Regions from separate parts of the Streptomyces sp. NPDC093510 genome, predicted to be linked through region 1. Evidence: riboswitches for the same ligand, from Rfam matches in the RefSeq annotation. Region 1 holds a riboswitch; the other holds the start of a gene.

Region 1 (4,204 bases):
CTCTCCGTCGGCTCGATCATCAGGGTGCCGGCGACGGGGAACGACATGGTCGGCGCGTGGAAGCCGTAGTCGATGAGCCGCTTGGCGATGTCGTCGACGCTGACGCCGGTCGCCTTGCTGAGCGGCCGCAGATCGACGATGCACTCGTGCGCGACGAGGCCGGCCGGGCCGGTGTAGAGCACCGGGTAGTGCGGCTCGAGGCGCTTGGCGATGTAGTTGGCGGAGAGCACCGCGACCTGGGTGGCGCGCTTGAGGCCCTCGCCGCCCATGAGACGCACGTACGACCAGGAGATCGGCAGGATGCCGGCGGAACCCCACGGCGCCGCGGAGATCGGGCCGACCCCGGTCTCGGGACCCGCCGCGGGCTGCAGCGGGTGGTTGGGCAGGTACGGCGCGAGGTGCTCGCGCACACCGACCGGGCCGACGCCGGGGCCACCGCCGCCGTGCGGGATGCAGAAGGTCTTGTGCAGGTTCAGGTGCGAGACGTCGCCGCCGAAGTGGCCCGGCTTGGCGAGACCCACCAGGGCGTTGAGGTTGGCCCCGTCCACGTACACCTGGCCGCCGGCCTCGTGCACCGACGCACAGATGTCGGCCACGTGCTCCTCGAAGACGCCGTGCGTCGAGGGGTACGTGATCATCAGCACGGAGAGCTCGTCGCGATGCTTCTCGATCTTGGCGCGCAGGTCCTCGACGTCGATCTCACCGTCGTCCGCGGTCTTCACGACGACGACCTTCATGCCGGCCATGACGGCGCTCGCGGCGTTCGTGCCGTGCGCGGACGACGGGATGAGGCAGACGGTGCGCTGCTCGTCGCCGTTGGCCCGGTGGTAGCCGCGGACCGCCAGCAGACCCGCGAGCTCGCCCTGCGACCCGGCGTTGGGCTGCAGGGAGACCTTGTCGTACCCGGTGACCTCGGCGAGCCGCTCCTCCAGCTCACGGATGAGCGTGAGGTAGCCCTGGGCCTGCTGGGCGGGCGCGAAGGGGTGCAGCTGCCCGAACTCGGGCCAGGTCACCGGCTCCATCTCGGTGGTCGCGTTGAGCTTCATGGTGCAGGAGCCCAACGGGATCATGCCGCGGTCCAGCGCGTAGTCACGGTCGGCGAGCCTGCGCAGGTAGCGCAGCATCGACGTCTCGGACCGGTACTGGTGGAAGACCGGGTGCGTCAGGTAGTCGTCGCCGCGCAGCAGGCCCTCGGGCAGGGTGTCCGCGACGGCCGCGTCGAGCGCGTCGACATCGGCCTGGACGCCGAACGCGCCCCACACGGCGGTCAGCTGCGACCGCGTGGTGGTCTCGTCGCAGGCGAGGGAGACGTGGTCGGCGTCGACCAGGTGGATGTTCACGCCGCCTTCGCGGGCGGCGGCGACGAGCTGCTCGGCCTTGCCCGGCGCGCGCACGGTCAGCGTGTCGAAGTACGCGCCGTGGACGACCTCGACGCCACCGGCGGTGAGCCCGGCCGCGAGGAGCGTCGCGTACCGGTGGGTGCGCCGCGCGATGGCCTTCAGGCCCTCGGGCCCGTGGTAGACGGCGTACATTCCGGCCATGACGGCGAGCAGCACCTGAGCGGTACAGATGTTGCTGGTGGCCTTCTCACGGCGGATGTGCTGCTCGCGGGTCTGCAGCGCGAGCCGGTAGGCCTTGTTGCCGTCGGCATCGACGGAGACACCGACGAGCCGTCCGGGCAGGCTGCGGGCGAACTTCTCGCGGACCGCCATGTAACCGGCGTGCGGGCCGCCGAAGCCCATCGGTACGCCGAAGCGCTGCGTCGTTCCGACGGCGATGTCGGCGCCGAGCTCGCCGGGCGAGGTGAGCAGCGTCAGGGCGAGCAGGTCGGCGGCGACGGTGACGACCGCACCGAGCTCGTGCGCCTGGTCGATGAGCGGCTTGATGTCGCGTACGGCACCGGAGGCGCCCGGGTACTGGACGAGCACGCCGACGACACCGCGCTCGGCGACCTCGGCGGGCAGGCCCTCGCTCAGGTCGGCGACGACGACCTCGACGCCGGTGGGCTCGGCGCGGGTCTGTATGACGGCGATGGTCTGCGGCAGAGCGTCGGCGTCCACGACGAACACGCCGTTCTTGACCTTGCCCATGCGGCGCGAGAGCGCCATGGCCTCGGCGGCCGCGGTGCCCTCGTCGAGGAGCGAGGCCCCGGAGGTGGGCAGGCCGGTCAGCTCGGCGACCATGGTCTGGAAGTTGAGCAGCGCCTCGAGGCGGCCCTGCGAGATCTCGGGCTGGTACGGCGTGTAGGCCGTGTACCAGGCCGGGTTCTCCATCACGTTCCGCAGGACGACCGGCGGCGTGAAGGTGCCGTAGTACCCGAGTCCGATCATGGAGTCGAGGACCTGGTTCCGGTCGGCGAGGGAGCGCAGCTCGGCGAGCACCTCGGCCTCGGAGCGCGCGCCGGGCAGCTTCAGCGCCTCGGCGTTCTTGATCACATCCGGCACCGCGGCGGCCGTCAGCTCGTCGAGCGAGCCGTACCCGACCTGGGCGAGCATCTTGGCCCGCGCTTCCGCATCGGGCCCGATGTGCCGCTGCTCGAAGGGGATGCCCTGCTCGAGCTCGGAGAGCGGGATGCGATTGGTGGCAGTCATTGCGGAGGCCTCCTGGTCTGCACGACCTGCGAGGGGTACCACGGCGCGGGTACCCGGACGGCCTCCCCCTCTGTCATCTCAACCTGAGAGCTTCACAGACCCGTCTGTCGACAGATCTGCTTTCACCGTCGGTGAGGAAGGGTTCCGAACGTGCCCGCCCGACGCCCGCCCTGCTTTCCAGAGTGACCTCGTCCGTGCGGTACGTGTGCCTGAGAGATTCCGGGGAGGATTTGCTCCTTCGGCGCCTCCGGAAGCGTGGTCCGGAGAGCTCTCCCGCACGGGGTCAGCAGCCAAGCGCCAGCCTACCAGCGAGGACCTCGGCCGTTCCCTCGAGTGGCCACCTGCCCCGAAGTGCTCTTTCGTAGTGACTACGAATGATTAAAGATGAGTTACGCCCGTTTTCGACAAGCCGCGACCAGCTGGAGGGCCCGTGCAGACCGATATCGATCCGCGCAACCTGATCGGCCGCAAGGCGTTCGACCGGAACGGGACCAAGATCGGCACGATCGACGAGGTCTACCTCGACGACGCCACCGGCGCCCCGGAGTGGGCCGCCATACGCACCGGCCTGTTCAGCCGCGACGCCTTCGTCCCGCTGGAGCCGAGCGAGCTGGTCGAGGACGGCACCCTGCACATCCCCTTCGACCGCGCCCTGATCAAGGACGCCCCGGACTTCGGAGTGGGCCGCCACCTCTCCCCCGAGCAGGAACTCCAGCTCTACCACCACTACGGCCTGGACATGGCACCCCCGCGGGACCCGCGTCCCGCCCCTCCCCCGGACCAGGACTTCGGCCGGATCGCGGGCACGGAAGCCCCCTGACCCGCCGGCCGCGGGCCTCACCCCACGTCCTCCACCACCACCCCAGCCGCGCCGGACACCGTCTCGAGCCCCGCTGCCGCGCCCTTCTCGCGCCGCGCCCCCGCGGCGACCAACGGCAACGGCTCCGCCGGCTCCAGGTCAGGGTCGTCCGTCCGGAACGTCCGCACCCGTCCCGGCGCCGAGTACGGCGTCTCGAAGCGCACCGTCACCCGGCCGAGGCCGCTCCCCTGCACCCAGCCGTGCCCGTACTCGGCATGCCGCACATCGTGCCCGGCCGCCCACCGCCGCTCGACCGGCACCACCGGCTCCTCGGCCCGCTCCTTCTCCGGGCCCCCCGCGGCCGCCTCCCCGGCCACGACATCGCCGCCCTCGCCCCCGGCCACCCCCTCACCTGCGGCCGGCGCCGCCCCCGTCTCCTCGGCCGCCTGAGCCTGAGCCTGCGCGAACAGGTCCTCCTGCGTGTAGTCCGCCAGGCCCGTGACGCCCACTCCGAGCAGCCGCACCCCTCCCGTGGTGTCCACGGCCTCCAGCAGCCGAGCGGCGGCCTCCCGCACCACTCCAGGGTCGTCCGTGGGCCCTCTCAGCGTCTCGGACCGCGTCAGCGTCGAGAAGTCGAACCTCCGCACCTTCAGCACGATGGTCCGCCCCGAGTGCCCCGCCGCCCGCAGCCGCTGCACACACCGCTCGGCGAGCCGCGCGACCTCCGCCCTGACCCGCACCCTGTCGTGGATGTCCACGTCGTACGTGTCCTCGACGCTGACCGACTTCGACTCCCGCTCGGCCACCACGGGCC
Region 2 (4,204 bases), on a different contig from region 1:
CGGCGAAGTCCAGGTGGCGCGGGTAGGCGGACCAGCCCGCGATGATCACCTTCGGGTTGTTCTCCTTGGCCAGGCGCTCGACCTCGGCCATGTCGACCAGGCCGGCCTCGTCCACGTGGTAGGCGACCACGTTGAACTGCTTGCCGGAGAAGTTCAGGCGCATGCCGTGGGTGAGGTGGCCGCCGTGCGCCAGGTCGAGGCCGAGGATCGTGTCGCCGGGCTGGGCGATCGCGAAGAGGGCCGCCTGGTTGGCGGAGGCGCCGGAGTGCGGCTGGACGTTGGCGTACTCGGCGCCGAACAGGTCCTTGATGCGGTCGATCGCGATCTGCTCGGTCACGTCCACGTGCTCGCAGCCGCCGTAGTAACGGCGGCCGGGGTAGCCCTCGGCGTACTTGTTGGTGAGGACGGTGCCCTGGGCCTCCATGACGGCGACCGGAGCGAAGTTCTCCGAGGCGATCATTTCGAGGGTGGACTGCTGGCGGTGGAGCTCGGCGTCGACGGCGGCGGCGACGTCCGGGTCCAGCTCGTGGAGAGGGGTGTTCAGAAGCGACATCACACGATCCCTATCGGTATGGGTCAGCCGGCGGTGAAGGCGGTGTACTCATCGGCGGAGAGCAGGTCGTCCGGCTCGTCCGTGATGCGCACCTTGAACAGCCAACCGCCCTCGAACGGGGCGGAGTTGACCAGCGAAGGGTCGTCGACGACCTCCTGGTTGGCGGCGACGACCTCGCCGTTCACCGGGGAGTAGAGGTCGCTGACCGACTTCGTCGACTCCAGCTCGCCGCAGGACTCGCCCGCGATCAGCGTGTCACCGACCTCGGGCAGCTGGGCGAAGACGACGTCACCGAGCGCGTTGGCCGCGTGCTCCGTGATGCCGACCGTCGCCACACCGTCCTCGGTGGCCGACAGCCACTCGTGCTCCTTGCTGTAACGCAGCTGCTGGGGGTTGCTCATGACCTGAATTCTCCTGTACGCGGGTGGGTGCTGCGGAACGGGGAAGATGTGCGGGGGATCACTTCTGGCGCTTGTAGAACGGCAGCGCCACGACCTCGTACGGCTCGTGGGTGCCGCGGATGTCCACGCCGACCCCTTGGGTACCGGGGGCCGCGTGCTCCGCGTCCACGTACGCCATCGCGATCGGCTTGCCCAGCGTCGGGGACGGGGCGCCCGAGGTGACCTCGCCGATGACCTTGCCGTCGGCGACCACGGAGAAGCCCGCGCGCGGCACCCGGCGGCCCTCGGCGATCAGGCCGACCAGCTTGCGGGGCGGGGCGGTCTCGGCGCGCTCGGCGGCGGCGGCCAGGGCCGCGCGCCCCACGAAGGAGTCCGACTGCTCGTTCTGCCAGGTCTTCTCGAACTTGACCACCCGGCCGAGGCCCGCGTCGAACGGCGTAAGCCCGGCGGTCAGCTCGTGCCCGTACAGCGGCATGCCCGCCTCCAGGCGCAGCGTGTCGCGGCAGGAGAGGCCGGCCGGCACCATGCCGACGGGCGTGCCCGCCTCCATCAGCGCGTTCCACAGCTTCTCCGCGTCACCGGGGGAGACGAAGAGCTCGAAGCCGTCCTCGCCGGTGTAGCCCGTGCGGGCGATCAGCGCGGAGACGCCCGCGACGGTGCCGGGCAGGCCCGCGTAGTACTTCAGGTTGTCCAGGTCCGCGTCCGTGACTGACTTCAGGATGCGGGGGGACTCGGGACCCTGGACGGCGAGGAGCGCGTACGCCTCGCGGTCGTCGCGGACCTCGGCGTCGAACTCCTCGACGCGGTTGCTCAGCTCGTTGAGCACGTTCTGGGCGTTGGAGGCGTTGGCGACCACCATGTACTCGGGGGCCTCCGCCTCGCCGAGGCGGTACACGATCAGGTCGTCCAGGATGCCGCCGTCCTCGTCGACGATCATCGTGTAGCGGGCGCGGCCGACACCGATGGAGCCGATGTTGCCGACCAGCGAGAAGTTCAGGAAGTCGACGGCCTCCGGGCCTGTGACCGTGATCTCACCCATGTGCGACAGGTCGAAGAGACCGGCCTTGGTGCGCACGGCGTTGTGCTCGTCGCGCTCACTGGCGTACCGCAGCGGCATGTCCCAGCCCGCGAAGTCGGTCATGGTCGCGCCGAGCGATCGATGCACGGCATCGAGGGCGGTGAGACGGGGGGCAGTGCTCATGAAGGGAACTCCCAGGGCATGACGGGCGAGGTCGATCCTCCCCATCTGTCATCGGAACCTGAGAGGTTCGCCGGGAGTGTCTCGCTGTGCGAGACGTCCGGCTTGCACCTTGGGTGGGACCGCCGGGGGCGGCCCGCTTTTCAGATGTGCCTCGCCCGCGCGGTACGGGGCCTGAGAGATTCAAGGGAGGGACTTGCTCCTTCGGCGCCCCGGTGCGTCAAGCGACGGCCACCGGGAACTCTCCCGCGCGGATTCAAACGGCCGGTATGGAGTTGGCGGGCACATCATTGCACGCGACCCTGTCCAGGGGGACCCGTGGACGGTCACGGGCGCCACGGCCCCGGAATGCCCTTGTGCCGCATTACCTTCTCTTTACACTTGCTGGGGAAGCAGTACGTGACAGCTACGGGGAGGCCGATCACGGTGCGCAGCAGGACCAGTGTCTTTGCCACGACAACAGGGGTGGCGCTGCCCGAGCAGACCGTCGCCCCGGCCGCGGAGAGCTGCGGCCGGCTCCCCATAGCCGTCGTCCGCGACCTGCGGCACCGGGCCGGCCGCAGCCCGCACCGCCTCACCTTCGGCGAGGGCGACCTGGTCGTCGTCTCCGGGCTGCCCGGCGGCGGGAAGTCGACGCTGATGCGGCAGGCCGTCACCAGCCCGCGCATCGACTCCCAGGACACCCGCGACCGCTGGGCCCGCCGCATGCCTGCCCTGCTGCCCTACGCGGCCTACCGCCCCCTGGTCCGCCTCGCGCACTACGCGGGCCTGCGCCGCACCCTGCGCTCCGGCGCGAGCGTCGTCGTGCACGACTGCGGCACCCAGGCGTGGGTGCGCCGCTGGCTCGCCCGCGAGGCCGCCCGCCGCGGCACCGCCCTGCACCTGCTGCTCCTCGACGTCCCCGAGGACACGGCACTCCAGGGCCAGCGCGAGCGCGGCAGAGGCGTCTCCCGGTACGCGTTCACCCGGCACCGCAGGACGGTCGGCCGGCTTGTCGGCGCCACCGAGCGCGGCGACCTGCCGCGCGGCTGCCACTCCGCGGTGCTCCTCGACCGCGCGGCGGCACAGGTGCTGCGGATGATCGCCTTCGACCGCTGAGCCGGCCGGCGTTAGGGTTTCGAGCCGCAGGCAGAGCGGTCGCGAGCAGGGGTTGGACAGATGGACTTTCCGGCGCAGGCACATGCCCATCCGTACGGCGGATGGCCGGGCAACGAACTGGAGGAGGTCCTCGCGGCCTCGCTCGGCGGCGCACCCACGCCGTCGGCGGGCGCCCGGATCGTGGAGGTGCTCGGCCGCAGCCACGTCTGGATCCCGCTGCCGAACGGCGGCGGCCCCGACAGCGGCACCCTGGACCTGCCGACCCTGGAGATCGAGGGCCAGGCGTACGTCCCCGTCTTCAGCTCCGAGCAGCAGTTCCGCCAGGCCGTCGGCGACGCGGCCGACCGGATGGGCTGCACCGTGGCGCCCGCCGTCGAGTTCGCCAGGGGCCTGCCGCCGCAGCTGGGCATCGCGCTGAACCCGGACGGCACCGTCGGCGTCCCGCTGCCGCCGCCCGCCGTCGCCGAGCTCTGCCGGGCCGGCCGCACCCCGCTCGACGGACCCGCCACCGGAGGCCGCGTGCGCCTCTACGAACCGGACTGGCAGCACGATCCGGTGGACTTCCTGGCCGCCGCGGGCCGCGAGTTCGAGGCGACGGGCGTGGTGCTCACGGCGCGCCGCTGCCTGGCCGACATCGAGACGGACGACCCGTCCCTCTTCGTCGGCGTCGAGCTGTCCACCTGGGACGGAAACGCCCGCGAGCTCCCCATGGAGGCCCTCGGCCGCGCCCTCGGCCAGGTCCCGGCGCCGTGGCCGGTGAACCTCGTGCTGCTCGACGTGGCCCAGGACCCGGTGGGCGACTGGCTGCGCGCGCAGGTGCGGCCGTTCTACCACCGGATCGACGCTTAAGCTGGTTGCATTCTCCGGGTCCGTTCCTCGGGCCGTCGAGTTCGTCAAGAAGGAGCGGTTACGGGTGAGTGCGTCGGGCACGACCGGGCAGTTGGAGCAGTTGCT

What was found. Region 1 has a riboswitch for glycine ahead of gcvP (aminomethyl-transferring glycine dehydrogenase). Riboswitches for the same ligand answer to the same signal wherever they lie in the genome.
Region 2: it holds a riboswitch for glycine, as region 1 does, so the genes downstream of both, gcvT (glycine cleavage system aminomethyltransferase GcvT) here and gcvP (aminomethyl-transferring glycine dehydrogenase) in region 1, are expected to answer to the same signal.

Annotation. Positions count from the first base shown of each region.
Region 1 is NZ_JBFBEE010000021.1:9,523-13,726, reverse strand. Features, by position in the region: gene gcvP (aminomethyl-transferring glycine dehydrogenase) at 1-2,591, opposite strand, end outside; glycine riboswitch at 2,779-2,877, opposite strand; gene AB0N81_RS29820 (PRC-barrel domain-containing protein) at 3,022-3,411, shown strand; gene AB0N81_RS29815 (DNA polymerase IV) at 3,429-4,204, opposite strand, start outside.
Region 2 is NZ_JBFBEE010000016.1:163,795-167,998, reverse strand. Features, by position in the region: gene glyA (serine hydroxymethyltransferase) at 1-553, opposite strand, end outside; gene gcvH (glycine cleavage system protein GcvH) at 577-954, opposite strand; gene gcvT (glycine cleavage system aminomethyltransferase GcvT) at 1,013-2,155, opposite strand; glycine riboswitch at 2,306-2,411, opposite strand; gene AB0N81_RS26125 (AAA family ATPase) at 2,573-3,250, shown strand; gene AB0N81_RS26120 (enhanced serine sensitivity protein SseB) at 3,311-4,099, shown strand; gene AB0N81_RS26115 (enhanced serine sensitivity protein SseB C-terminal domain-containing protein) at 4,164-4,204, shown strand, end outside.